2 linked regions of the Prochlorococcus marinus CUG1415 genome follow. The protein of the gene in region 2 interacts with the protein of the main gene of each other region in a pairwise test. Links are inferred from orthologs where the notes say so. Each region holds a gene or a part of one and is shown on either strand. Other genes may lie near its edges. The genes, in order: HA143_RS09220 and ftsZ.

What was found.
Region 1: the proteins of ftsZ (region 2) and HA143_RS09220 interact in binary tests that used the Escherichia coli proteins (3 or more experiments, as listed by UniProt). The link is inferred for Prochlorococcus marinus CUG1415 from one-to-one orthologs.

What each region holds. Positions count from the first base shown.
Region 1 is NZ_JAAORL010000002.1:560,519-573,018, forward strand. What follows is about bases 48-2,996. They hold HA143_RS09220 (rod shape-determining protein), read right to left. Parts: upstream 2,074-2,996; coding sequence 1,021-2,073; downstream 48-1,020. Other genes in these bases: HA143_RS09210 (hypothetical protein), read right to left, coding at 48-267; mreC (rod shape-determining protein MreC), read right to left, coding at 267-1,016; HA143_RS09225 (single-stranded DNA-binding protein), read left to right, coding at 2,221-2,592; HA143_RS09230 (DedA family protein), read right to left, coding at 2,589-2,996. Also shown: more of HA143_RS09210, read right to left, coding at 1-47; more of HA143_RS09230, read right to left, coding at 2,997-3,248; ahcY (adenosylhomocysteinase), read right to left, coding at 3,251-4,669; tRNA (adenosine(37)-N6)-threonylcarbamoyltransferase complex ATPase subunit type 1 TsaE, read left to right, coding at 4,721-5,158; HA143_RS09245 (carbohydrate kinase family protein), read right to left, coding at 5,116-6,114; HA143_RS09250 (alpha/beta fold hydrolase), read left to right, coding at 6,205-7,119; HA143_RS09255 (RpoD/SigA family RNA polymerase sigma factor), read right to left, coding at 7,104-8,105; mgtE (magnesium transporter), read right to left, coding at 8,206-9,615; HA143_RS09265 (fluoride efflux transporter FluC), read right to left, coding at 9,987-10,355; HA143_RS09270 (hypothetical protein), read right to left, coding at 10,358-10,687; gyrB (DNA topoisomerase (ATP-hydrolyzing) subunit B), read right to left, coding at 10,684-12,500. UniProt on the Escherichia coli protein: Forms membrane-associated dynamic filaments that are essential for cell shape determination. Acts by regulating cell wall synthesis and cell elongation, and thus cell shape.
Region 2 is NZ_JAAORL010000002.1:259,506-276,258, reverse strand. Bases 8,320-11,100 are described here. They hold ftsZ (cell division protein FtsZ), read right to left. Parts: upstream 10,378-11,100; coding sequence 9,262-10,377; downstream 8,320-9,261. Other genes in these bases: HA143_RS07500 (cell division protein FtsQ/DivIB), read right to left, coding at 10,558-11,100; panB (3-methyl-2-oxobutanoate hydroxymethyltransferase), read right to left, coding at 8,328-9,101. In the rest of the region: HA143_RS07575 (HU family DNA-binding protein), read left to right, coding at 1-122; HA143_RS07570 (hypothetical protein), read left to right, coding at 315-572; HA143_RS07565 (hypothetical protein), read left to right, coding at 627-872; HA143_RS07560 (hypothetical protein), read left to right, coding at 931-1,188; HA143_RS07555 (chlorophyll a/b-binding protein), read right to left, coding at 1,398-1,643; adenosylcobinamide-phosphate synthase CbiB, read right to left, coding at 1,689-2,702; ilvC (ketol-acid reductoisomerase), read right to left, coding at 2,690-3,679; HA143_RS07540 (ATP-dependent Clp protease proteolytic subunit), read right to left, coding at 3,790-4,401; HA143_RS07535 (ATP-dependent Clp protease proteolytic subunit), read right to left, coding at 4,428-5,090; HA143_RS07530 (PIN/TRAM domain-containing protein), read right to left, coding at 5,131-6,240; radical SAM family heme chaperone HemW, read left to right, coding at 6,337-7,560; HA143_RS07520 (PepSY domain-containing protein), read left to right, coding at 7,747-8,202; more of HA143_RS07500, read right to left, coding at 11,101-11,283; HA143_RS07495 (hypothetical protein), read right to left, coding at 11,280-11,690; HA143_RS07490 (D-alanine--D-alanine ligase family protein), read right to left, coding at 11,701-12,768; tRNA (N6-isopentenyl adenosine(37)-C2)-methylthiotransferase MiaB, read right to left, coding at 12,779-14,086; and 2 more genes. UniProt on the Escherichia coli protein: Essential cell division protein that forms a contractile ring structure (Z ring) at the future cell division site. The regulation of the ring assembly controls the timing and the location of cell division.

The sequences.
Region 1 (12,500 bases), 300 kb from region 2 along the record:
TCTCCCAAACCAAACTCCACACAAAATTAAACCAGGTATTTGAGTAAAATCACTATCCAGAGTTACAGAATCTAAAATTAAACCTAAAAACAACCCAAATATTAATCCATTAATTGATCCATTAATCATTGACCAAGGCAATAACCAAAATAAAGGCCAATATGGCTGAATACCTAAAAATCCAAGCCAATTTGGATGCCATAAAAAAATAATTGGGATAAAAATAAATAAAATTATAGATAATTTTTTTTTGAAGAATTTTTTCATTAAATTTTTACTTGTAAAATTTGCACCCAATCTATTACATGAGGTTTTGCCAAAAGTAATATTTTTGCCGTTTTTTTTGCTCTAAATGGCTTATCTATAGATTGGACAATACCAACAGGGATATTTGGAGGTAATAAAGTACTAGCAGGTGAAGATGACACAAAATCTCCAACTTTTATATCAGCATCTTTTGAATAAATTATTAAGCTAGGATAATCATCTCCTAAACCAACCAAAAGTCCGTTCACTTGACTTCTATCTACCCATACACCTACTTTACTTTCTGGAGAAGTTAATAATATGACCGACGAAGTCAATAAAGATGTATTGTTTACTCTCCCTAATAATCCCCCTGGGCCAATAACAGTACTCCCAATCACCACTCCATCTTTTGAACCTTTATTTAATATTATTTGTCTCCACCAACTACCTGTTTTTCTTGAAATAACTGCAGCTGAAATAGTATCATTATTAGACGATTCTTGAAGATATAAAATTTCCCGCAATCTTGTATTATCCTTTTTCAAAAGATTTAATTTAATTAAAGATTCTTGTTCTATACTCTCAAGAATAACTTCCTTTTGAAATTGACCAGGCCAAAAAGGCTTTGAAATAAAATAATAAAAATCCTTATAAAGAGAACCTTTTGATATCCTTACAAAAACCAAAAATAAAAAAATTCCAAACAATATCCAATTTTTCTTTTTATGCCACCAACGACTAGTAGAAATTCGTCGGATATTAAACATAATATTAATCTCTAATCGCGTTCCTTATATAGTCTGGAGTATCAACAACTCTTTTAAGTTGTTTAAAATCATCTAAAACCTCTCCACACCCATTAACTACACACAACAGTGGATTTTCTGCTATGTGCGTGAAAATTCCCGTTTCATCACTCACCAAATCGTTAATACCTCTTACTAAAGCTCCTCCTCCTGCAAGCATAATGCCCCTATCAACAATGTCTGCCGCAAGTTCTGGGGGGGTTCGTTCTAAAGTTCTTTTTACAGCTTCAACTATTTTACTAAGTGGATCAGCCATGGCTTCTCTAATTTCTCCTGATGTCAAAGTAACTGACCTTGGTAGACCAGATAAAAGATGTAAACCTCTTACCTCGATAGAAGTTTTATCAAACTCATCATCTGGAAATGCAGAGCCAATTTTGATCTTAATATCTTCTGCAGTTCTCTCTCCAACAACTAAATTGTGAACTTTTTTAAGATACATTGCAATAGCTTCATTGATTTCATCACCAGCTATTCGAACAGATTCACTTAATACAGTTCCGCCCAAACTTAATACAGCAACCTCAGTAGTACCCCCACCAATATCAACAATCATAGTTCCAATTGGCTCAGTTACTGGTAATGATGCTCCTATAGCTGCTGCCACAGGTTCATCAATTAAATGAACTTCTCTAGCTCCAGCCAATCCAGCTTCTCTGACTGCACGTCTCTCAACACTGGTAACTCCACTTGGAATCCCAATAACTATTCTTGGAGCTAATATACCTTTACCTTCGTTACATTTTTGAATAAATGTTTTTATCATTTGCTCTGCCGCGTCAAAATCTGCGATAACCCCATCTCTTAGTGGTCTTACAGCTCTTATATTGCCAGGCGTTCTCCCAAGCATTAATTTAGCTTCTTGACCAACTGCCAATGGGACACCTTCTTCTAAATCCATAGCTACCACCGAAGGCTCTTGTAAAACAACCCCCTTCCCTGATACATGTATCAGAGTATTGGCCGTTCCCAAATCTATACCAATGTCTCTAGAAAATTTAAATCTGTTGAAAATCACGATAAGAAATCTTTTTTATAAATAATATATCTATTTTTTGTTGAGCTCTAACAATTCTCTCATTTAGTTATGAATAGCACGCAATACTATGAGCAAAAACTAAAAATATGAGTAGTATAAAAAAAATATTAGTAATATAAAAAAATTATGGAAATTAACACTATTAACTTAGTTGGTAGAGCCGGTAGAGAACCAGATGTGAGATATTTTGAATCTGGCAGTATTGTAGCGAATTTCACTTTGGCAGTGAACAGAAGAAGTAGAGATGAAGAGCCAGACTGGTTTAATTTAGAAATATGGGGTAAACAAGCACAAATAGCAGCAGATTATGTTAAAAAAGGATCTTTAGTTGGAATTACAGGAAGCTTTAAAATTGATAGTTGGAAAGATAAAAATACTGGTGAAGATAGATACAAACCAGTTGTTAGAGTAGATAGATTAAACTTACTAAGCTCACGAAAAGAGTCTGAAAATAACCAATATTCTAACAACAGTAACTCAAGCGAAATTCCTTTTTAGGCTCTATTTTTTTTAAAAAATCTAATAAGTAGTTTGATAATAAAATATAAAAAAATTACAATTAAAATTGGCTTCACAATATATTTGATTTGATCTAAATAAGTTTCAATTATTGGATAATTTTCACCAAATACATAACCTGCATAAGTAAGTAATGCAACCCATATTAAACTTCCTAATGTAGTCCAAATCAAAAATTTTCTTAATGGCATAAGTTCTATGCCAGCAGGAACAGAAATTAAAGTTCGTATTCCTGGCACTAATCGCCCCCAAAAAACTAAAGAAACACCGTATCTCTCAAACCAATTTTTACTTTTAATTAAGTCATTCGAAGAAATTCCTAAATATTTTCCTTTTGTATCTAGAAAATTTGAAAGTCTTTTTTCGTTTACTAATCTACCTAAATAATACCAAGGTAAAGATCCTAAAATCGTTCCAAGTAAACCCCAAAAAACTAAAATAAAAAAATTTAATTTTTGTTGATAAACGAAAAAACCGCCCAATGGCATTATTATTTCCGAAGGAATTGGAGGTATTATATTTTCTAAAAACATAGCCAAACATATAGTAAGGTACGCAATTGTTGAATTATTTTCAACAGCCAAACTTATGTAGTCAGGAATTGAAGTAAGAAAATTTACAAAAATTAAATTCAAATTTAATATCTATACAGTTCTGGTTTATAAGGTCCTTCAATAGCAACATTAATGTAATCAGCTTGTTCTTTAGTGAGTTTTGTTAATTTTGCACCAATTTTATCTAAATGTAATCTTGCTACCATTTCATCTAAATGTTTTGGTAAAACATAAACTTCTTTCTCATATTGCTCTGACTTATTAAAAAGTTCAATTTGAGCTAAAACTTGATTAGTAAAAGAATTACTCATAACAAAACTTGGATGTCCAGTAGCACAACCTAAGTTGACTAGTCTACCTTCTGCTAAAAGAATAATTTTGTTTCCACTCGGTAAAGTTATGTGATCAACCTGAGGCTTAATATTTTCCCATTGATAATTTTTCAAGGAAGCTACATCAATTTCATTATCGAAATGTCCAATATTGCAAACTATAGCCTCATCCTTCATCTTGACAAGATTATCGTGGGTTATTACCTGATAGTTACCAGTAGCTGTAACAAATATATCTATGTCTTCAACAACATCGTCTAACCTAACCACGCTATAACCTTCCATTGCCGCTTGCAGGGCACAAATTGGATCCACTTCAGCAACTTTTACAATTGCTCCAAGTCCTCTTAATGACTGTGCTGAACCTTTACCTACATCACCAAAACCCATTACTAAAGCAACCTTCCCTGCAATCATTACATCAGTTGCACGTTTAATGCTATCAACTAAAGATTCTCGGCAGCCATATAAATTATCAAATTTGCTTTTAGTTACTGAATCATTAACGTTTATGGCAGGGAAAGGTAAAGCATTTTGTTTCTGCAGTTGATAAAGTCTTGCAACTCCAGTAGTAGTTTCTTCAGTAACACCAATAATATTATTCTTAATTCTAGAGTAGAAGCTACTATCAGTTTGCAACTTAGACTTAATAGAATTGAATAAAGCAACTTCTTCTTCATTACTAGGATTATCTAAAACAGAAAAATCTTTTTCTGCCTTACTACCAAGTATCAACAGACCAGTTGCATCCCCTCCATCATCAAGAATCATATTTGGAAGATCTGAACCCCAGTCAAGAATATAGTGGGTATACTGCCAGTATTCATCAAGAGTCTCACCTTTTTTTGCATATACTGAAATTCCTTGGTCTGCAATAGCGGCTGCCGCATGATCTTGGGTTGAAAAAATATTACATGAAGCCCACCTAACTTTTGCACCAAGATCAACAAGAGTTTCTATTAATACTGCTGTCTGAATTGTCATGTGAAGACTTCCAGCTATTTTTGCACCTTTCAGTGGCTTTTCAGATTGATAATTTGCTCTAAGTGCCATTAATCCTGGCATTTCAGTTTCGGCGATTTTAATTTCTTTACGCCCAAAATCTGATAATGAAATATCAGACACTACAAAATTTGGAGCCGATGTTTTACTAGAATTAGCAATAACCATATCTAATGAATACTTTATCTCTTAAACTATAAATGATTTTCGTATAATTTTGTGTTTGTAGAGAATTTAAAAGAGACTTTACACTTAGGAAAAAAACTCTCACAAAAATTCAATCCCCAATCAATTGTTTTATTACAGGGTCCAATTGGAGCTGGAAAAACTTCATTTGTGCAAGGCATTGCGAAAGGGTTATCTATCTCTGAGGATATTACAAGCCCTACCTTTGCTTTATCTCATCACTATAATTCTGGAAAAATTCCGCTAATTCATCTTGATTTATACAGGTTAGAAAATATTTCGTCAGCAAAAGAAGTGTTTTTTGCTGAGGCAGAAGAAGCAGTAGAAAACGACGCTATTTTGGTTATTGAATGGCCAGAATTAATAGAACCACTTATTGAAAGTTTCTGGAAAATAGAAATTAGTTACGCAAAAAAAAGTGGAAGGAACTACAAAATAAAGGATCCTAAAAATTTCTTAACATTTTCATAATCTGGCTGTTGCTCGATTGCACCTTCACCATAACAAGTTAATAATCCACAAACACTTGCAAACTGAACACAATCTTCGATCTCTAATTTATTTGAAGGATAACCAGAAGAAATTAATTGTGAAATTAAGCCAGCGAGAAAGGCATCCCCTGCACCAGTAGTGTCGACAATTATTTGTGAATCAGGGATTTCATTGGACCCTTGCAATCCATTGATATACCATGCAACAGGGTGTTTTCCATCAGTTATTATTACATCTGGTCTTTTTGACATTTCTTGAGATATTAGGAAAGGATTTTCATGCTCAAAAAACATAGTCGCTTCTTCCTTAGAAAGTTTTAAAACATGAGCATGATTTAAAAATTTTTTAATTAAATTAACTCTAGCTTTTTTACTAATTTCTGATGAGAAACTTGAATAATCCCAAAAGACTTCTCTCCAATTCAAATCAATAATTATTTTGACTTCAAATTTATTGGCCTGTTCTAAAATAAAAAAAATAGTTTCTGCAGAAATTGGAGATGATAGTAAGATGGTTCCCGAAACCAAATATTTAGTTTCTAGAAACAATTTCTCCAAATTTGGAAGTTCTTTTTCAATTAATTTCTTACTAAGAAACTCGTCAGCAAAGGATGAATGAGAGCTTGGTTCAAATCCTGAAAAAAAACGATCTCCAAATTGATCTCTATCTACATTAACCACGCGAGTAGTTGAATCATTATCTAATTGCAAAAAATCTAAATTAACACCCAATGCATTAAATTGCTCAATAAATCTTTTTCCAAAATCATCACTTCCTAAACGCCCAATAAATATTGAATCTATTTTTAATTTTCTTAATGCACAAGCAACATTAGCTGGTGCACCTCCCAAAAAATCTTGAAATCCTTGATTTGACTTATTCCTGATCCTGTCTATTAATGCCTCTCCAATACACACTACCTTTGTCTTTTTCATAAAATGACACCATTTTTCTTACCTAAGAATAATTAATCAAAAACAAATAAATTTTTTTTGAATTAAAGTTTAATTAATAGCTTATTCATAGTGTCTTTTAATAAATCTGAAATTTGGAAATGGAAAAATTGGGAAATTTCATGGTCTGTTTCAAAAAAATCTACTTGCAAAAATAATATAAATATTCTATTAGTACATGGATTTGGAGCATCAAAAAAACATTGGAGACATAATCAAGATTTTCTAGGTAAAGTTTTTAATTGCTACGCAATTGATTTACTAGGATTCGGAGAAAGCAGTCAGCCTAGTGCTTTATTAAATTTCGAACCTTATAAAGAAAACTCAACTCAATATTCATTTGACTTATGGAGTAATCAAATATCAACATTTTGTTCAGAGGTCATAAAATCTCCTGTTTACTTGGTAGGCAACTCAATTGGTGGTGTTATTGCATTGAAAACTGCTGAAATTCTTAAAGATGATTGTAAAGGTCTCATTTTGATTGATTGTGCTCAAAGAACTATGGATGATAAACGCTTGAAACAAAGTGATATTTTAATGAATTTACTAAGGCCCGTATTAAAAACATTAGTCAGACAGAGAATAATTAGTAATACACTTTTTACAAGAGCTGCGAATCGACAAGTTATAAAGAAAATACTTAAAAAAGCTTACCCCTCAGGAAAAAATATCGATGAAGAATTAATTGAAATATTATATAAACCCTCTAAAAGGAAAAACTCTAAAGAAGCATTTCGTGGCTTTATTAACTTGTTTGATGACTATCTTGCTACAGAGCTTTTCGATAAGGTTGATAGTCCAATCCAATTGATTTGGGGAGAAAAAGATCCTTGGGAATCTTTAAGTGAAGCAAAAGAGTGGAAAAAAAAATTTAGGAATATTCAAAGATTAGATATTATTAAAGGTGCAGGCCATTGCCCACATGATGAAGAACCTGAAGAAACAAATAAATTAATATGTGAATTTCTTCAGGAAACAAAATAGGCTTCTACATTATCACTAAGTCTTCTCAAACCTCTTAATCCATCTCGCTCTAGGTTTCGTACTCTGTCCCTACTTATTCCTAGTACCCTACCTATACCAGTAAGAGACATTGGCTCGTCACCATCCATCCCGTATCTCATTCTTAAAACTCTACATTGCAAATCTGGTAATTGATGCAAAAGAGAATGAAGATCGCCTCTCATACAATCCATCTCTATTTGTTCGTCTGGCAGATCCTCACCACCTGCTAGTAAATCTAATAAAACAGTGTCCTCACCATCACCAACCTTTGTCTCAAGACTAACTGGCTGTCCAGCTTTACACATCAAATCTTTTACATCTGCTTCTGGAAGCTCTACATATTTCGCGAGCTCACTTACTGTTGGAGTTCTAGACATTTCTTGACTTAACTCTCTCTGACCTTTTTTCAACTTATTCAACATTTCTGTTATGTGAATTGGTAGCCTTATTGCCCTACTTTTTTCAGCTATTGCTCTAGTAATACCTTGTCTAATCCACCAATATGCATATGTTGAAAATTTATAGCCTCTAGCTGGATCAAATTTTTCTACTCCCCTCACAAGTCCTATCGTTCCCTCTTGGATTAAATCTAATAATTCCATATTTCTTTTAGTATATTTTTTTGCAACACTAACTACCAACCTTAAATTCGCTGCGACCATTCTTTCCTTAGCCCTCTGTCCAGCTCTCAATCTTTTTTTTATTATGGCAGTCGATAAATTTAATTTGTTTGATAAGTCTTCAATACTTGGCTTATCTCCTGTTAATTCAATAATTTCCAATTCTGCTCTTTCAACTTGCATATATTCTTGGACCTGCCTACCAAGAGTAATTTCTTGCTCGTGAGATAATAGTGGAACTCTACCTATATCCCTCAAATAAGATCTAACCAGGTCGACATCGTAACTAGCTTTTAAACTTGCAATTGTCGCTAATTTATTATCACTTAATGTTTCAGAAGACATGAAAGTTGAATGTTGTTTGGTAAACAATACCATTAAGAAATGTAAAGTTAAACAAAAAAATCCACAAATTTACAAAAATGAGAATAAATACCTAGTGAAATTAGATTAATAATGAAGAGCTTAATAGCCATTTTGCAGTATTCAGATAAATAAATACACCTGCAATATCAGTGACAGTTGTTATAAAAGGAGAGGACATTAAGGCTGGGTCCAATCTCATTCTATCGAACAACAAGGGGAGGATGGCTCCTGTTGTAGCAGCTAAAGTCGTTATACATATTAAACTTATTCCTACCGCAGAGGCTATTAAAGGACCTTCTCCTTGCCACCAAGCGAAGGGGAAAACTACTAGCATCATCAAAACACCTAAAATAGCGCCTGATATTGCCTCCTTAACTACTGCCTTTATTGCTCCAAGAGACTTCAATTTTTGAGTACTTAAACCTCTAATCACAACTGTTGAACTTTGAGCGCCAACATTTCCCCCAGTCCCTATAAGCAGTGGAATAAATGCAGCTAATAAAACTATTTCTTTTAATATTTGATCATTCATCGCTATCACTTTTGTCGTTAACCCATTTGCTAATACCAAAATTAACAACCACAAAATCCTTCGCCGAGCTATCGTGAACAAACTACTTTGAAAATAATCATCTTCATCTCCAGGCTGAACTGCCCCGGCTGCATAAATATCTCTTGTAGCTTCTTGCTCTATGACATCAATTAAATCGTCAACCGTTACTATCCCAACAAGTCTTTTTTCTTTGTCAACAACTGGGAGCGCTAAAAAATCGTATCTTTGTATTGCTCTTGCGACCTCTTCTTGATTAGTATTAGTAGATATATTAACTACATCTTTTGTCATTACATCTCCAATCGGCTTAGATGGATCCGCAGTTACAAGGTCTCTCAAAGAGAGAATCCCAGTTAAATGTCTCTCTTTATCAGTAACATATAAGCTGTAAATAGTTTCTGTAAATGGAGCCCTTTTTCTAACTAAAGAGAGAGCTTCAGCTGCTGTCTGCATCTCTTTAAGGTCTATGAATTCAGTTGTCATTAATCTTCCCGCAGTTTCGGGTTCATATCCAAGTAATTCAGCTGTTACTTTTCTTTCACCAGGACTAAGAGCAGACAAAAATTTTCGTACAACTTTTGCAGGTAATTCGTCGAAAAGTTGAACTCTATCATCAGGAGACATTTTCTCAACGATTTCTAAAACTTCTCCTGAACGAAGTCTGTCTAATAAAGTTTGCTGAACTACTGGATCTAAATATTCATAAACCTCAATTGCCTCATTTTTTTTTAACAATCGAAATGCTAATGCCTGCAGTATGAATGGAAGGCTTCCAATAGCATCTGCAATATCAACAGGTTGGGAAGGTTCTAAAAGTAGCTTTGCCTCATCATAATTTCCTGCGACGAGTAATGCTTCAAGTTGAATAGTAATATTGCCTCGACTACTTAAATCTGAAGATAAGGATGTAACCGTTTCAAGATTATTTTCGTTCATAATATATAAACCATTTATCAAAGTAACAACACCATTATATGAAATCTAAGTAATTTTTCTACTGATAAAGAACCCTAAATACATTGTAAATAGATTTAATATAATAATAAAATTAAACCAAAATATAAATTTTATAAAATTTTCTTGATCTAAAATCTTGTACAAAAAAAATATAAATCCGCTAAAGGATGTAAAGCAAGAAAAAAAACCACTTAACATAATTTCTTCCTTCAAGTAACTTAATCTTTTTGCAATCACAAAACCAAAAAAAAATGATCCAATTATTGAAACAATGAAATCATTATTTATCAATAATCTTAAAGAAGTAGCTAAATAACAAGCCAAAAGAATATAAATACAATGTTTTATTTTCATTTAAAAATTTGCATCAAATAATAACCTAAATAAAAGCAGCAAAAGGAAAGTATTATTGCCTCAATATAGTGAAAAAATAAACGCATCAATTTACCCTGTTGTAACAAAACAAATAGTTGATATATAAAAGAAGAAAATGTACTAAAAGATCCTAAAAAACCGGCATAAGATAACAATAATATTTTGTTATGAATAAAATTTAATGCCACTAAAATTCCCAAAAAAAACGATGCTATGAAATTTACTATTGAAGTATTTTGAATGTTAAATCCTAAATTAATTTTTAAATTATTTTGTATAAATATCCTTAGTATCAATCCAAAAGAACTCCCAAATAAAACAATAATTATTGAGTTAATATCCAAACTTACATTTTTATCCAGCCTTTTTTAATTTTATTAGGATCGTCTAGTAACTGATTAGAAGCTAATTCAACTCTAACCCAAAGTTCACTTTCACTGATTCTCCAATTACGTAAAACTGATACAGTTGTGCCTATATCAAGAACTAATAATTCTTTAGCCTGAATTTCAGGAAAAGAATAAAGAGAAGTATTGGAAATCAATATAATTTCTTTTGTATTAATAGGAAACTTATTTTGATTTAAATTTTTCTGAATTCCACCAGCAGGTAATGTAATTGGAGCAATTAATGCAAATGTAATTAAGCAAAGATTCTTAAGAAGATGATTAATCATATATCTAAAGTTGACATATCTAAGTTGCTACTATGCGTTTCAATAAATTCTCTTCTTGGTGCAACTTTATCTCCCATTAAAATATTGAATATTCTGTCAGCCTCGAGCGCATCTTCAATCTCAACCCTTTTCATCATCCGTGTTTGAGGATTCATAGTGGTATCCCACAATTGTTTTGGCATCATCTCACCTAATCCCTTAAATCTCTGAATATTATAATTTGCATTTTCTCCAAAACCTGCAATTGTATCCTTTAATTGATTCTCGTTATAACAGTATTTATGATTCTTACCTCTTTCAACTTTATAAAGGGGTGGACAAGCAATGTATATAAAACCTTTTTCAACAAGTTCTCTTTGATATCTATAAAAAAATGTCAATAATAAAGTTCTTATATGAGCACCATCAACATCAGCATCCGTCATAATTACAACCCTGTGATATCTCAAAGAGCTTTCGTTGAACTCCTCTCCTTTTATACCTAATCCTAAAGCCGTTATTAATGACTGAATTTCTGTATTTTTATAGATTTTAGTATCGTCAGTTTTTTCGATATTAAGAATTTTACCCCTTAGAGGCAAAATGGCCTGGAACTTTCTATCTCTTCCTTGTTTTGCAGAACCCCCTGCAGAATCTCCCTCAACGATATAAATTTCTGATTCTGATGGATCTCTAGAGCTACAATCTGCTAATTTACCAGGTAAAGTAGAACTTTCAAGAACACTTTTTCTTCGGACTAATTCCCTGGCCCTTCTTGCAGCTTCCGCTGCATTAAATGATTGAATTGCTTTTTCAAGAATCAAATCTAAAATTCCAGGATTAAATTCCATATATTTTGTAAGAGCTTCCCCGATAAGAGAATCAACAATTCCTCTTACTTCAGTATTCCCTAATTTTGTTTTTGTTTGTCCTTCAAATTCGGGCTCAGGAACTTTAACTGATAAAACTACAGTCAAGCCTTCTCTAATATTTTCACCAGCTAAATTTTTTTCAATGTCTTTTCTTTTGCCTCTCTTTTTTGCAAGATTATTGAATGTTCTTGTTAAAACTGTCTTTAGTCCTTCAATATGTGTACCTCCATCAATAGTTCTAATATTATTTGCAAAACCTAAAATATTATCTGAATATACATCTGAGCACCACTGCAAAGCTGCTTCCACGTAAACATTTTCTTTTTGTGAGTCAACATAAATTATCTCAGGATGAATAGAATCCTTTTCTGCATTCATGTATTGAACATATTCTTTAATGCCTCCTTCATATAAGTAAATTTCTTCTTTAAAAGAACCATCTGGCAATTCAGTTCTCTCATCTCTAAAAACAATTTTTACACCGCCATTCAGATAAGCTAGTTCTCTTAACCTAGATGAAAGAAGAGCATATTCAAATTCGATTCCTCCAGAAAAAATTGTTTTATCGGGTTTAAAACAAATAGTGGTTCCTTTTTTAAAAGGTTTTATAGACTGTTTTTTAGTATGCAATTCACCCTTCGATAAACCTTTTTCAAATCTTTGGTTAAACTCACTGCCTTCTCTATAAACAGTCACATTCACCCACTCGCTTAAAGCATTAACTACAGATATACCTACTCCATGCAAGCCGCCTGAAACTTTATAACCACCACTTCCGAATTTACCTCCCGCGTGAAGAACAGTCAGTACAGTTTCTAAGGCACTTTTCCCTGTCCTTGGATGAATATCTGTTGGGATACCTCGTCCATTATCAGAGATTAAAGCTGAGCCATCTGATTGTAGAACTATTTCTATATGATCACAATGCCCTGCAAGTGCCTCATCAACTGAATTATCAACCA
Region 2 (16,753 bases):
CAAGAGATCGTTCTGCGAGACAGGGATTAAACCCTAAGACAGGCGAAAAAATAGCAATACCTGCTAAAAGAGTTCCTACATTCTCAGCGGGTAAACTTTTTAAGGATAGAGTTCAAGGGTAATCTTTTTTAATCTAATTCTTCCTTTAAAACTAAGATGCTCTTGGAGAGCATCTTTTTTTATGAATGGCAATAAAATATTATTATATTTACTCCTGAAATTTTTAAAAAATTATTCCAAGTTTTATATCTTAAGAAGTGATGAAAATTTTAACTATTTTACTCTTGAAATTTTTATTATTATCTAATTGCCTTATGGCAGAAACAATACCAACAAAGTCCAAGATTTTAAAACAATCCAGTGAATGTATTAAAGATTCTCAAAAACAAATATGTAGAGAATTAGTTTCTCAAATAGAAAAACTGCAATTAGTAGAATTTGATCAAAATAGATTCAAATGTCAATCTAGTTTATTGGGGTTGCAGTCGGAACTTATTGAAGCTTATTTTTTAAAAGAATCCTACAATGAAAAAATGTCATTTATGATCCCATATGTGATTAAAAATTGTTAATTATTAAAATAATTTCTTTTTTTGGAATATTATAAATTTGTTATTTAAGTTGGTATGGTAAAAGGTTTCTCTGATAAAGAAGTTAAGAATGAAGATCAAAAACAAGATTCAAAAAATGAAAAAAAAGGATTAGCTTCTATTCTAAAAGACAAGAAAATTACTTATACTTTGCCAAGTAAAAAACAACAAAATATTCTTGCATCAATAGTACTTGGCTTGAATGGAATTTTATTACTCTTAGTTATCTTGTATCTAAATAATCAAAAATTCCATGACTTTGTTTTAAATATTGGACGTTAACTATATTTTTAGATCGAATATTTTTTTTAGATGATATATTTAAATTTTAGAAAATTTTATGAAGGTCGTTAATTTAGTTTTTCAAATATTTTTTTTGTTAGCACTTGCTTTATTATTTATATATTATTTAACAGGTATTGACTCTGCTTTTGAGGCAGATCAGTATTGTCATTCAGATCTCTCAAGTTACGATAACTTTTCTGGTAATTATGAGTGTGATCATGATACTGAAACACATCAGTGGATACTTTACGAGTCAAATGACAACAAAGAACCAGCTAAAATTATTAAGAAATTTAGGTACAAATTTTTATAATTCAAATTTTTTATAAAAAAACTTTGCACATATTATGGAAATTATGGCTGTAATTGTGAAGGTAAGATACTGATATATGCTTCCTTCTAAGTAAATTTTATTTTTATAAAGAGGATAATCTATGAAAGAACCTAATGTTCCCCATATTATTACCCATAAAGATATGTATAAGAATACTTTTATTGGATTAGATTTTTTTGCTTCCATTTTTAATTAATACCAAAGATTGAAGAGGTTACAGGTCTTCCGTTGAAAACCAACTCAGTTAATATCAGCATTAAGAATCCAATCATTGCTGCTCTACCATTCACAAGCTCAGCGCTGCTATTAAATCCAAAAACATTCTTTACTTCATCCCCCTGATTATCTACCCATTTTGAGTATGCATTGTCAGTTAGTGATTCATTAGTAAAATCATCATTTTGATTTTCTATTGGATAGTTTTCTTCTTGCATAGATTCTTTTTGTTATATATTAATAATTTTAAAACTAATTTATTATTAAATTAAACTTGAAATTAAAATAAAAATTATTATCCATAAAAATTGTAATCTCAAAATTAATTGACAAATTAAGTTAATTTTCTCTCCAGTGCAAATATCTCCATTTGCATTAATTATTGGCTTTTCAATAATTTCATTTTTATATTTACTTTTTCCTCCCAATTTAATTCCTGAAATGTAAGCAAATATAGCTTCTGAAATCCCAGAATTAGGGGAATCATACTTTTTACCGTCAAGATAACTTTCTTTTATGATTAATACATACTCATTAATTTTGGAACTTACTAAAGGTAATGTTATTAAAACTAATCTTGAAGGAATAAAAGTAAACATATCTTCGATTTTTGCACTGAAAAAACCTAAATATCTAAAGTAACCATATTTGTAACCTATCATTGAATCTAAAGTACTTATGGCTTTATAAGACAAACCAAGTGACAAAGGCCCTGGTAGAAAAATTGAAAATTTCATTAAAACAATTCCAATAAACATCCAAAATAGTGGCCCAAATATTCCATCAACAGAGTTTTCGGTAAGACTCTCGGTACTAGACCTCAACAGATGTTCTAAAGATGATGACCTTACATCCCTACTTACTATTCTTTGCACTTTATCTTTGATTATTCTTTCATTTTGGCCATTAATTTCTTTGTTTTCTATTAGCTCTGCAATCTCTTTCACACTTGAAATCAGTCCTTTAGTCGCGATACAACTTGAAAGGCCTATAAAAATTAACAATCCACTAAAAAAATTATTTCTTAATTGCATATAACTTAGTTCTATCAATTTCCCTAGACTAAAGCTCATTACAATAGTCGATATAGCTACAATGAAACCGCCCCAAAATAATATCTTTTTATTTTCTCCAAAATTATTTATGAGGTAATCCGATATTTTCTTTATGTAAAAGCCAATTATTTGAACAGGGTGGATAAAAAATCTTGGATCTCCGATCAATAAATCAAAAAGAATCGATCCAAGAAATATTAAAAATAAATTTATTTCAGCCAACTGAACATCGAACGCAGACCTTTACCTACTTTTTCAATTTCATGTTTTGAATTTTCTTCTCTTAATTGTGTCATTAAGGGCTTATTGTTATCGCATTCTTCTACAAAATTCTTAGCGAAAGTTCCATCTTGAATATCTTTTAGAATTTTCTGCATTTCTTTCTTTGTATCACTATTGATAAGTCTTTTGCCACTTACATAGTCTCCATATTCTGCGGTATTTGAAATGGAATCTCTCATTTGAGATAAGCCCCCCTTCACCATTAGATCAACAATTAGTTTAACTTCGTGTAAGCATTCGAAGTAAGCAAGTTCTGGTTGATATCCTGCCTCTACTAGAGTTTCGAAGCCTGATTTGACGAGTTCTGATAAGCCTCCGCACAAAACCGCTTGTTCACCAAATAAATCAGTTTCTGTTTCTTCTTTGAAATTTGTTTCAAGTATCCCAGCTCTCGTTCCGCCAATCCCTTTAGCATAAGCCATCGCCAACGATCTTGCACTTCCAGAAGAATCCTGCTCTACTGCGAATAATGCAGGAACTCCTTGACCATTCTGATATTCCCAACGAACAGTGTGTCCAGGTCCTTTTGGGGCAATCATTACAACATCTACAAAACTAGGAGGTTTGATAAGTCCGAATCTTATATTAAACCCATGAGCAAAACTTAATATCTTTCCTTCTTTTAGGCTTGGCTCTATTTCTTTAAGATATACATCTTTCTGAAACTCATCTGGGAGGAGAATCATTATCCAGTCTGCTTTTTCGCAAGCTTCAGAAACACTAAACACTTGTAGACCATCGCTAATAGCTTTACTTTCAGACTTACTTCCTTTGTATAATCCTACAATTACATCCATACCGCTGTCTTTAAGGTTTAGGGCATGTGCGTGACCTTGTGAACCATATCCTATTATCGCTATTGTTTTATTATTTAAAAGACTTAGATCTGCATCTGTGTCGTAAAAGAGTTGCGTCATTAGTTGTAGCTTCTTTGCATTTAATAATTAATATTTTAGACATTAAACGTGTAAATAAACCAATAAATTATTAATTTAAAAATGAAAGTTTAAATATTAATTTAGAAAATTTAAGATTGATTTGCTTCGCTTGGATGTGTGATCACTCTATCAATTAGGCCATAGTTTTTTGCCTCTTCTGCACTTAGAAAATAATCTCTATCTGTATCCTTTTCAATTTTTTCAAATGATTGACCTGTCATATCTGCCATAGACATGTTTAACATATCTTTAATTCTTAAAATTTCCTTGGCCTCTATTTCAATATCACTTGCTTGGCGTTGAGATGTGCCTCCTAGGGGTTGATGAATCATGATTCTGCTATGAGGTAAAGCTACTCTTTTACCTTTAGTACCGGCGGCCAATAGGAAGGCACCCATGGAGGCTGCTAGGCCTACGCATATTGTTACTACATCACTTTTTACGTATTTGATAGTGTCATATATTGCCAAGCCAGCAGTAACTGATCCTCCTGGGCTATTTATATATAGATAGATAGGTTTGGAATTATCATCAGAATCAAGATATAGCATTTGTGCAACAAGGCTATTAGCAATACCATCATTAACTTCTTGTCCAAGAAAAAGAATTCTTTCAACTCCTAGTCTTGTATATATGTCAACCCATCTTTCGTATTGACTTCCGGGAAGTCTGTAAGGCACGCTTGGAGTTCCTATTGGCATGATTTTAAAGTAATTGTTTGTGAGAGTTAAATTTTATTTGGTAAATCTTTTTGACTTGTGAGTATTCTATCGATCACTCCATAATCTAGGGCTTCTTGAGGATTGAGATAACTCATCCTGTCGGAGTCTTTAGAGAGTTCTTCTATAGTCTTCCCAGTATTACGAGAGAGAATCTCCAGCATTGATTTTTTATTTTTCAAAACTTCCTCAGCTCTTATTTGTATATCGGTTGCTTGACCTCTTGCTCCGCTTATAGGTTGATGTAAAACAATAGAGGCGTGCGGAAGAGCTGCTCTTTGACCCTTGGTTCCAGATGAAAGGATCACTGCAGCAGTCCCCATTGCTTGACCGATACAGATTGTATGTACTGGAGGTTTAATGTAGCTTATGGTATCGCAGATAGCGAAAGCTTCTGTTTCGAAACCAACAGCGTCACCAGTGTACCAACTTGTTCCGGTTGAATTGATATAGAAATAGATAGGTTTTTCTGGATCCTCAAACTCAAGGTAAAGAAGTTGAGCAATTATTAGCTCAGTAACATCCATTCCTAATTGTCTCTTCGCATCATCATCTGAAAATAATGGTAAACCGAGGTAGACAATTCTCTCTTTTAGTAAAAGAGAGGGCAGATCTGGGGGCGGAGTCCTCATAACGGTGTTCTCGCCGTAATAAGGAGCAGATACAGTCATTTGTATCACAAAAATAAGATTGATTTGATTCTAGCTAGATTTAGCCCTGTGTCGCTGGTGATTTAAAAGATTTGTTTGACTCAGGATTATTTATCAGTTTTCCAAAGACCATTCTTCCTGTGGGGGTTTGTAGTGCGCCTGTTATGACAATATCTAATCTGCTTCCGACAAAATCCTTCGCTTCATCAATAACAACCATTGTTCCATCATCTAAATATCCTATACCTTGCATTTTTTCTTTACCCTCCCTAACAATTTTTATATTAAGTGATTCTCCTGGTTGTACTTCTGGCCTTAAAGCAATAACTAGATCACTCAAATTCATAACTTTTAATTCTTTAACTTCAGCAATCTGAGAAAGATTATAATCAGCGGTAATTAAAGTTCCTGTCATATCCTCAGTAATTTTCAGGAGTTTTTCATCTACCCCCTTACCTTCATACTGTGTAGGGTTGATTACAAGTCTTCTTCCGTATAACTCTCTTAATTCTTTTAGCAATTTTAGACCTCTTCTGCCCTTAGACCTTTTTTCATTGCTGCTTGAGTCAGCTAAGGTTTGTAGTTCATCCATGACACTTTGAGCAACAATTAATTGTCCTTCCAGCAAGCCGCAACTTAATAGGCCATTTATTCTGCCATCAATAATTACACTAGTATCTAGAATTTTTGGACTTGCCGCAGGGAGTATTCCTTCATTAACTAGATATGCATCAGTATTATTTGGATTGAATAATCTTAATAATGTCCTTCCATGGGTATCCGCCAACTTATAACCAAGCACACCAAAGAAACCATTGCTTAATATGGCTGCCAAAGGTTTTGCAAAAAAGACTTCTCTCGGGAATGGGATTAATAGTATTGGGGCAAGAAGGAGATTCGCAACAAGTAATCCTAAAATTAATCCAACTGACCTACTAATTAATAAATCCGTAGGCATTGTCCTTATTTGATCAAGAAACGTTTTTCTAAGTTGAAGGAATATAAAACCAGCTGCTAATCCTATAAAAAAACCTATTATTGCTAAAATAATTCTAAAACCTTCAACATTAGACACCTGTTTAAGTATGTCTACTGGCAATAAATCAACTCCAAGCCATCCTGAAGCAGCCCCAGACAATACAAATAAAATTAATACTAAGATATCTGTCATATCTATAATCTACTAGGATTTATTAATTGAGTAAATAAGGATTTTATTTTTTTCGATCCTTAATATCTTTTTGGAGCTTAAAAATCTATTTAAATTATGAATAAGTATCCAAGAAGCGCTTATATACACATCCCTTTTTGCCATAGAAGGTGTTTTTATTGTGATTTTGCTGTTATTCCAATAGGAAACAAAGTTGAAACTGTACAAGGTTATGGAAGCAAAACTGTTAAAGAATATTTGCACTTTTTATACAAAGAAATATTGTCAATCAAGCATAAATCACCTCTTTCGACAATTTATGTAGGAGGTGGCACACCATCAATTTTGGATCCTAAACAAATAAAAGAATTAATTGATATTTTTAAAGAACATTATGGAATTGACTATGGTGCTGAAATTACTATGGAGGTTGACCCAGCTAGTTTTAGTCAAGATGATCTTTATGGATTCATAAATGCTGGGATAAATAGATTTAGTCTTGGAGTACAAAGTTTTAATAATCAGATACTTCAAAAGTCGGGAAGGCGACATTTGAGAGAAGATGCTGAAAAATCTTGTTTATGGTTGAAAAGAGAATATGATTCTGGGTCAATAAAAAGCTGGAGCTTAGATTTAATTCAAAACTTGCCACTTAGTGGATATAAAGAATGGCAAGATGACTTAAAAAAAACCATGACATTTTCACCCCCACATATATCTATTTATGATTTAAATATTGAAAATGGTACTGTTTTTAAAAAATTACTTAATTTAGGAAAATTAAAACTTCCAAGTGATGAAGAAGCTTTTAGAAATAGTGAATCAACTCATTTAATTTTAAAAAACTCAGGGTATTCAAGATATGAAATCTCAAACTATTGCCTCCCGCGGCATCAATCGAGACATAATAGAGTTTATTGGAGTGGTTCAGGCTGGTGGAGTTTTGGTCAAGGTTCCACTAGTTCACCTTGGGGGGAAAAGTTAACTAGACCAAGAGTTAGTAAAGAATATAAAGATTGGGTAATTAGACAATACGAACTTAATTTAGATTCATCCCTAATTAATAAGGATTTTGTCTATAAAGAACTTGATGAGAAAATAATGTTGGGATTGAGACTTAGAGAGGGTTTAGATATCTATGAGGTGTTTAAAGAACAAAACTGGGAAAACAAAAAATTTCAAAGTAACTTTAGTAAATTGCTTCAAGCATGGGAAATATTTTTTGAACGTGGATTATTAGTTAGAAAGGGTAATAGATTCTTTTTATCTGAGCCTAAAGGAATGGAGCTAAGCAATCAAATTCTTATTTCCATGTTTAAGTGGTGGGATGAGATTAATTAAGATTAATCATATCCTTTTTGTCATAGCTAAGACCATTGGTATCACTTGCTTTGCTCTGATCTTAGATGATAAAAAAATCCCTTCAGAAACTTCTTTAACAAAAGGTAAAGCAAATCTCTTCAAAGAAATAATTTGATAGTTGATCTAAATTAGATGGTATAGCAATCCTCTTTTTTATAAGAAGCAATGATTGAAAATAATAATCATCCAAAAAATAAATCAAACGATTATTTAATCGATGGATGTTTATTAATTATCTTGTATGCCTTGAGTCCATTTATCTTGTGCTTTGTTGTACTTTCCCTTGTTGCAATTCCTAACTTTCCGAAAGTTCAGTCAATGGCAAGAGCTTCTTCAGTAAAAAATGGTTTACTCACTGTTACTAGAGAATGTGTGGATAGAAAGACTAAAAACAAAGCAGACTTAACTTGGAATAGTATTGAGACCTTTTTAGATGAAAATGAATTTATAGGATACGAAATTCAAGCAATAGATCAATATAGTTGTTTCAAAGCTAAAGCTCTACCTTTAGATGGTAGAGATACTTGGTTTGAAGTAGATTTAAATCCAAAGACTGGCGAAGTTATTAAAACTTGTGGCGATTCAACTAAAGAAGGATGTGAAGATGGAAATACCTGGTAAAAGGGTTTTTTATAAGTTTTAATTTGAGAATGAATTTAATAAGCTTTTTTTGTTTCTTCCTACTTAAAAACTTTTGCTAATACTAGCTTTTCGGCTAATTGCTACTTGCCACAAAATGTAGGTGATTAGTTAAGTCTTTCAGAGTCTACCCATTCTTTTAATTTATCCTCAAATAATTTCTTTCCTTGAATAATCGGTTGGCAAAATGGTGGTTGATCATCATTAAGGCCTAACAAATCTGCAGTAACTCTTACTTGTCCATCACAATAATTACCTGCACCGATGCCTATTATGGGAATGTTTAAGTTATTTTGTATTTCTTTAGCTAGCAATTCAGGAATATGTTCAAGAACTATTGAAAAACATCCTAATTTTTCAAGAATTGAAGCTTCTTTCTTGATTTTTTCTTGGCTTTCTAAGCTTTCTCCTTGTTTCTTTAAACCTAGATTTAAATAGCTTTGTGGCGTAAGGCCTATATGACCCATAACAGGGATTCCCATTCTTATTAATCTAGAAATAACTGTTTGTATTTCTGGTTCAGCCCCTTCTACCTTTACAGCTTTTGCATAAGTGCTTTGAATAATTTTCCCTGCATACTCCACAGCTTTATCCTCTCCACATTGGTAAGTCAGAAAAGGCATGTCGGAAACGACCAAAGGTTGATCTTCGATTTTCTTTTTAAACCCTCTCGAAACAGCATTAGTGTGATAAATTATGTTTTCTAAAGTTAATGGCAATGTAGATTTGTATCCTAAACAGACCATTGCTAAGGAATCTCCTACTAGCACGAGATCAGGATTAGCTTGTTCTGCAATGGATCCTGATATTGAGTCCCATGCAGTTAGTGCAATAATTTTTTGAGATTTTTCTTTATACTTAACGAGGTCTGAAGGTAACATAAGAAATTTATGTATCTTTTTTAATCAAGAATTGCTATTATTGTTATGACTCGGCCTTTCGCGGTTTTAACGCCTAAACCTGGTCAGGACCGGAAGGTAGCAGCCACAAGGGATGCTTGAGGCAGGCGAGATAACCGAGTCACTCTATTTTAACTAATAGTTAGTCTATATCTTTCTTATTCTGCATTAACTTCAAAAATTCTGGAATATTTGCTCCTAAGTCTTTATTATTGGAATCATTATAAAAAGATTGATTAGATAATCTGTTTCTAATTCTTTGTTGCTTCAATGGTTGGTTTGTATCAAAACCAGTTGCAATGACGGTAACTTGTATCTCTCCTTCCATATCTTCGTTTACTGCTTGACCAACTATTATATTCGCATCCTGATCTACGACATCACTAATAACTTCTCCAACTGAGTTGACATCGTCAAGAGTCAAATCTCTCCCTCCAGTAATATTTACAAGGCAACCTTTTGCCCCATCAATTCTTCCTGCTTCTAGTAATGGACTATTGATGGCCGCTTGAGCAGCTTCTATCGCTCTAGATCGACCAGATCCAATACCCACACCAAGAAGAGCTGTACCGGCTTCAGTCATGACTGATCTCACATCCGCAAAGTCAAGATTTACCTCGCCTGGGCGTGTAATTACTTCACTTATCCCTTGAACCCCCATTCTTAAAACATCATCTGCATTCCTAAACGCCTCTTGAATAGAGGCACCAGATGAAACTTCTTTTAACCGATCATTTGGTATGACAATAAGAGTATCAACATTTTCTGCTAACCTTGCAATTCCTTCTTCTGCTTGACGCATTCTCCTTTTCCCTTCGAAAGAAAAAGGTTTAGTTACTATTCCAATTGTTAATGCACCGCTTTGCTTTGCTACTTCAGCAACAACTGGAGCTGCTCCTGTGCCAGTACCTCCACCCATTCCTGCTGCTATGAAAACCAAGTCGGATCCCTCTAGTGATTGTTGAAGCTCATCTCTAGATTCTTCTGCAGCCTTTTGACCTATACTTGGATTTCCTCCCGCTCCAAGCCCTCTTGTTAAATTCTGACCTAACTGGACCCTTCGCTCAGCAGAGGACTGCAGTAAGGCTTGCGCATCAGTATTAAGAACTCTGAATGACACGCCTTCAAGATCACTATCAATCATCCTGTTTACAGCGTTACTTCCACCTCCGCCCACACCAATAACTTCTATTTTGGCGTTTTGGCTTGGAAGAATTTCTCTCGATTGATCAAAGTTTGGATTGTTACCGAAGCTCATCTCTTAAATAGGGATCTAATACTAGTATTGGGTGCATTATGAACTTACTAAGCTCATCTGTAGGAGTTTGTTGAGGAAAATCCTTAAAATATTTAATTATTAAATATTTTGTTTTAAATGCTAAACCCACATCAACACTACAATAATTAAAAAAAAATATTTAATATCAATTTTCAAATATTAGGGTTTGAACACTTTTATTTTTGGTTTATTTGGATTAGTAAGATCAATATTATCTATTTTCGTAGAAAAATTATTTTTCTTAAATTCATTTTTTAGGTTATTTATTATTTGTAATTGATAGGTGATTAAATTTGGGTTGAATCCTAAGAATATTGTTTTTAAATCCTTTTCCTCAACTGTTAGAAACCCATTGGTTGAAAAAGTTATTTTAACTATATCAAATTCATAATTCTCTTGGGCAATTAAAATTTCAGATAATATTTTTTTGAATTTTTCTTTCCAACCAAAAACTTGTATAGTTAATTTGCTCAAATATATATCTTCTGCATTTTGTTTGTTGATAAAAATTCCATCTTTATCAATAAAACCTGAGATTTTTTCGTCATTAAATATTCTTTCTCCGTATGCTATTGGAATTCTTGTTTTCATATGAACTTTCAAACCAAAAGGCAATATTTCTCTACGCACTGAAACATTCTTTAGCGATAAATTTTGTTTTAACTCTTTTTCTAAAAAATTAGTTTTAATAAAAATTAATCGGATTGGAAATTTTAAAGATGAATTTTTTACCAGGTCACTCTTCGAGAATAATTCACTCCCAGAAATTCTAATGTCCTGAATATTAACCTTTTTTAGGGTTTTTAAACTTATTAAGCTTGTCGAAAATAGAAATAAAATTAGAAATAAAAAGCTTCTAGGGTGAATTTCTTTTTGGTTTTTCACAAATCACATCGAGCCTTTTCCATTAATTGGTCCATCCATTTTCTCGCCTGTTCTGCATCTGAAAATGGTACATCCATCTCTTTCCCATCACCTACTAATCTCAACCTGCACTTTCCTTGAGATTCATTTGTTAGAGGAGCTTCTCCTGAAGTTAGGGCCATTAATTCAACTAATTCTAGTTTCTTGATTATGAAACTATCTTTTTCTTCAAATGTACCAGCTTCAAATGCGCTCCATCTTAATTCCCCATCTTTTAAGGACGCTGCACCTGAACTATCTAACTTACAAAGTTCAGAACCATTCGCCCAGCTCCTAAAAAGATTTTGCCTTCTTCTTTCTAACCATCCCAGAGCAGTTAATAAAACGAAGATAAATAGTAATGGCAACCAAAGAAGTCCATGCAACATTTGATTTGAATTATAAATCTAGAGATATATCTACTAGTTTAGCCACAAGTTCTTCAATATTTAAACCTGAAGCTTTCCAAAGCATTGGAAACATACTTTTTTTTGTGAAACCAGGAATTGTATTTATTTCATTTAACAAGATTTTATTAGACGATTTTTCTAAAAAGAAATCTATTCTTGCAAAACCAAAAATATTAAGTGCTCTACAACTTCGAACTGCAATTTTTTTAATTTCTTTGGTGATTTTAGAATCTATTTCAGCTGGGATAGTTATCTGATTATTTAAGTTGTATTTTGAATCGTAATCATACCAATCACTTTCGTAATTTACTTCGCCTATCTCAGAGGTTAAGAGTTTTGCATTTCCAATTATTCCGCATTCAATCTCTCTTACCTCTAAACCTTCCTCTATTAAAATTCTTTGATCTATTATCCTAGCCTTTTCTAATGCTTCAAATATTTCACATTCATTTGTGACTTTAGAAATACCAAGAGATGATCCAGAGTTAGATGGTTTAACAAAAACAGGAAAATTAAATTTTTTTAAAATCTCATCAATCAACTTATTTTTTACTTCTTTATCACTGAGATCTTTATTTTGAAAAACTAGATAATTAACTTGTGGAAGTTTAAGATCTGAGAAAATTGTTTTCATCATTATTTTATCCATTCCTAGAGCAGAGCCTATAATTCCACATCCGACTAAAGGTTTCTTAGTAAATTTCAGTAAGCCATGAATTGATCCGTCTTCACCATTAAATCCATGCAGAAGGGGGAACCAAACATCAACATTTTGAAAATTAATTCCTTCTAGGAAGTTAATTTTTTCTTGATTAAAAATTTCTTGTTTTATTGTTGTATTGTTTTCAATTTCATCAATTAGGATCTTCTCTGAGAGATCACTATCAAACCAAACTCCATATTTATTTATATAAAAGGCTCTAACAGTAAAGCGTTGTTTGTTTATTTTTGAATTAAAGGCTTGAAAAACTGTTTTTGCAGAGGATATCGATACTTCATGTTCATTAGAATCCCCACCAAATATTAATCCTACACATTTTTTATGTTTCCTGATCATTTAGTAAAAGTTATAAGCAAAGTTCGCCTGTTAAAGAAAAAGGTCTTGCTTCATTTATTCTGACATCTATCTCATCTCCCAATGCAAAATTAAATTTAATGTTTTTGGGAATCTCTACGAAAGTTAATCTATTAGTCCTAGTTCTACCCATGATTTGTGAAGAATTTTTTGGATTTAAACCCTCAATTAAAACACTTTCAATATTATTCATGTATCTTTGATTTCTACTCCTAGCAGTTTTCTCGACCAAAGCATTAATTTCATTCAATCTAGCTTTTTTTAATTCTTCAGGAAGTTGATTAGTCCAAACTGCTGCAGGCGTATTTGGCCTTGGAGAGTATGCTGCTGTATTTACTTGATCAAAGCCAATATCTGATATTAGCTTTAATGTATCTTGATATTGTTGTTCGGTTTCTCCTGGGAAAGCAACTATTGCGTCAGCTGTGATTGATGCATCTGGCATCAATGATCTTATATTCTCGATAATATTTTTATACTTTTTGATAGTATATCCTCTTGACATTTGTTTTAAGATTTCATCATTTCCACTTTGGAAGGGAATATGGAAATGTTCACAGACTTTATCAAGTTCATAACAAGCTTGAATCAATCTTTTTGAAAAATATCTTGGATGACTAGTAGCAAATCTTATTCGATTAATCCCATTAACATCATGAATATAATATAAAAGATCTGTTAAAGTATTTTCTTTTCTACCCTCTTTTGTAGTTCCTGGCAGATCTCTACCATAAGCATCAATATTCTGACCCAAAAGAGTAATTTCTTTAAAATTATCATCAGCTAATTTTTGTATCTCATTTTTTATCGCATTTGGATATCTTGATTGCTCTTTCCCTCTGACAGAGGGAACTACACAATATGAACATCTTTCATTACATCCATAAATGATATTAACCCAGCCACAAATAGAGCTTTCTCTTCTGGCACTTGTTATGTCTTCAGAAATGAAGATTTCTTCTGTGGCAGCCACTTGATTTCCTAAATCAACTTTCCCCAGAAGATTCTCAAGGTTGTTTACGTGTTGAGGCCCCATTACTAGATCGAGTTCTGGGACTCTTCTTAGTAAGGACTCCCCCTCCTGCTGAGCAAGGCAACCTGTAACAACAAGTTTTAGGCTAGGTGTTTTGTGCTTTCTTTTTGCTTGTCTTCCTAGAAAGCTATAAACTTTTTGCTCCGCATTATCTCTGATAGTGCATGTATTGTATAACACCAAATCGGCATTTAATTCATTATCTGCTCTGGTATATCCCATTTTCTCTAATGTCCCAGCCATTCTCTCAGAATCAGCCTTGTTCATTTGGCATCCAAATGTAGTTATCCAATAACTGCCAGTAGTTGAATTCTTTTCAAATTTTTTTGCGTCTGGTTTTGTTAGCACTTTGCTAGGAATTTTTTATGATTCTTTAATTCAAAATTACAAGTTAAATAATTTTGCTGCAATTTTTTTGAGGGCGAGCGAGGGGATTCGAACCCCCGAATAGCGGCGCCACAAGCCGCTGCCTTAACCACTTGGCGACGCCCGCCTCACATTTATAAATTTAACAACTCAAGGTAATTTTTCATAGTTATTTTTATCATTTATCGAAATTTGAATTATTTTATTATTCAGTAAAGTTTTCTTATGATTTAAAATAGAAGAAAATTAAAAAATTTGAGTAATTCCGGCACCGCTGAGGTTCTTATTCCCAGAAGCCTTTGTTTAATAGAAGATTTTGATAACCTCAATATTGATGTGGAGGAATTTTGTTCAGTTTCTATCATTTGGGAGAATGGTTTTGTTTCAGAATTAAAGCCTTTAAAAAATAAAGATAACAAACCAAAAAATATTCTATTCCCAAGATTTGTTGAGACGCATTCACATTTTGATAAATCTTTTACATGGGCAGATTTTCCTAATCTGGAATCAAACTATGGAGGAGCATTATCAATAAACCTCGAAGAACATAAAGCTAGAACTACAGATAAGGTTCTTGAGAGAGTTGAGAAATCATTAAAACTTGCTATAAAAAATGGATACAGAGCGATTAGAAGTCATATTGATACATACAAAAGTCAATCAATTAATATTTGGATTGAACTTTTCAAATTACAAAAAAAATTTTCATCTGAGTTGACTTTACAATTCGTTGCTCTAGCCCCATTGGAATTTTGGGATACTTCTAATGGAGAAGAGTTGGCAAAAATATTTTCCTCTTATGGAGGAATTTTAGGAGGTGTTATTGTTCCCCCTTTCAATAAAAAAGATACAAGCAGATTTCTCGCAAAGATGCTTCTTCTCGCGAGTAAATATAAATTAGAAATAGATTTGCATATAGATGAATCGATCATTGAGCCTGGAGCAGGAATAAAAGTTTTATTGGAGACAATCGAAAATTTAAAGATTAATAGTATTCCAATTACTTGTAGTCATTTGAGTAGTCTTATTTCTCTAAGTCATAGAGAGATTTTAAATTTAGGAGAAAAAATGGCTAAAAAAAATATTAAAGTTATTGCTTTACCTCTAACAAATTTTTGGCTGCTTAATCGAAGTAATAAAACTACCTCATTAAAAAGACCAGTTGCGCCAATAAAGCAATTACAAAAAGCACACGTGGATGTATCTCTAGGTAGTGATAACGTTCAAGATCCCTGGTACCCATTTGGTAATTTTGATCCTTTTTATATGTTGTCTTGCTCGATACCTATGCTTCAACTAAATCCGTGGGAGAGAATGACTCTATCTTCTGTTTTTTTAGCTCCAAGCAGATTATTAAACTTAAAATGGGATGGTTTAATTAAAAAGGGTTGCCCTGCCGACTTTGTAATTTTAGATGCACAAAGATGGGCAGATGTTTTTTCGAGTACCTTAAAGAGAAAAGTGTTTATAAAAGGCGAGTTATATTGCTAATCGGCTAATTTATATACAAAACAATAAAAATTTTATTAATGACATCAAATAGTTTTAAATTTATAGACAAATTTAGAGAAGTCAAAAACTTAGAGATTATTGAAAGCCAATCTGACATAAAAAGACTTTCAAAAGATTTTTATAACTACTCTCCTATCCTTACTGAAAAATTAGACGAATGTATTGCTGATTTGGTGGTAAGACCTTGTGATCACAAAGCGGTAAAGGAAGTAGCAGAAATTTGTTGGAAATATTCTATCCCACTTACTTTAAGGGGTTCAGGTACAGGTAATTATGGACAAGCCGTCCCATTGTTTAAAGGAGTGGTAATGCAGATGAGTCACTTTAATAAGTTAGAAGAATTTGATCCAGATACAGGTTTTGTAAAAGTACAGTCTGGCTGTGTTATGGGAGATTTGAATAGACAATTAGAGAAATATGGGAGGGAATTGAGGTTATTTCCTAGTACTTGGAAAACTGCAACAATTGGGGGTTTTATTGCAGGTGGATCAGGAGGTATTGGCTCCATTAGGTGGGGATTCTTAAGAGATCCAGGAAATCTTATTGGTTTAGAGGCAGTGACGATGAATGAAAAACCTGCATTATTAAAATTTGATGCTGAAGAATCCGAACCTCTAAATCATGCTTATGGGACTAATGGAATAATTACTTCTTTATTACTTGCTACTGATATCAAACGTAAGTGGTATTCAATAGTTATTGACTGTATTGAATTTGAAAAAACAATAGAAATATTAAAAACTCTTACGAGCGCAGCAATTGATCTGAAACTAGGAGCAATTCTTGAAGAAGAAATTGTAGATCAAATGCCAAAATGGTTTAAAAGTAATTCTAGAAGTCACAAGATATTAATTCAATCTACTCTTGGAGGAACAAAAACCATCGAGCTAATTTGTAAAAAATTCAAAGTTGAATCTACCCTTCTTGGGGAAGAAGAAAAACTCGTCAATGGAATTTCTGAAGTCGTATGGAATCATACAACTCTTCATATGAGGTCTAGGGATAAAAATTGGACGTATTTACAGATGCTTTTGCCACTTAATAATGAATTAGAAT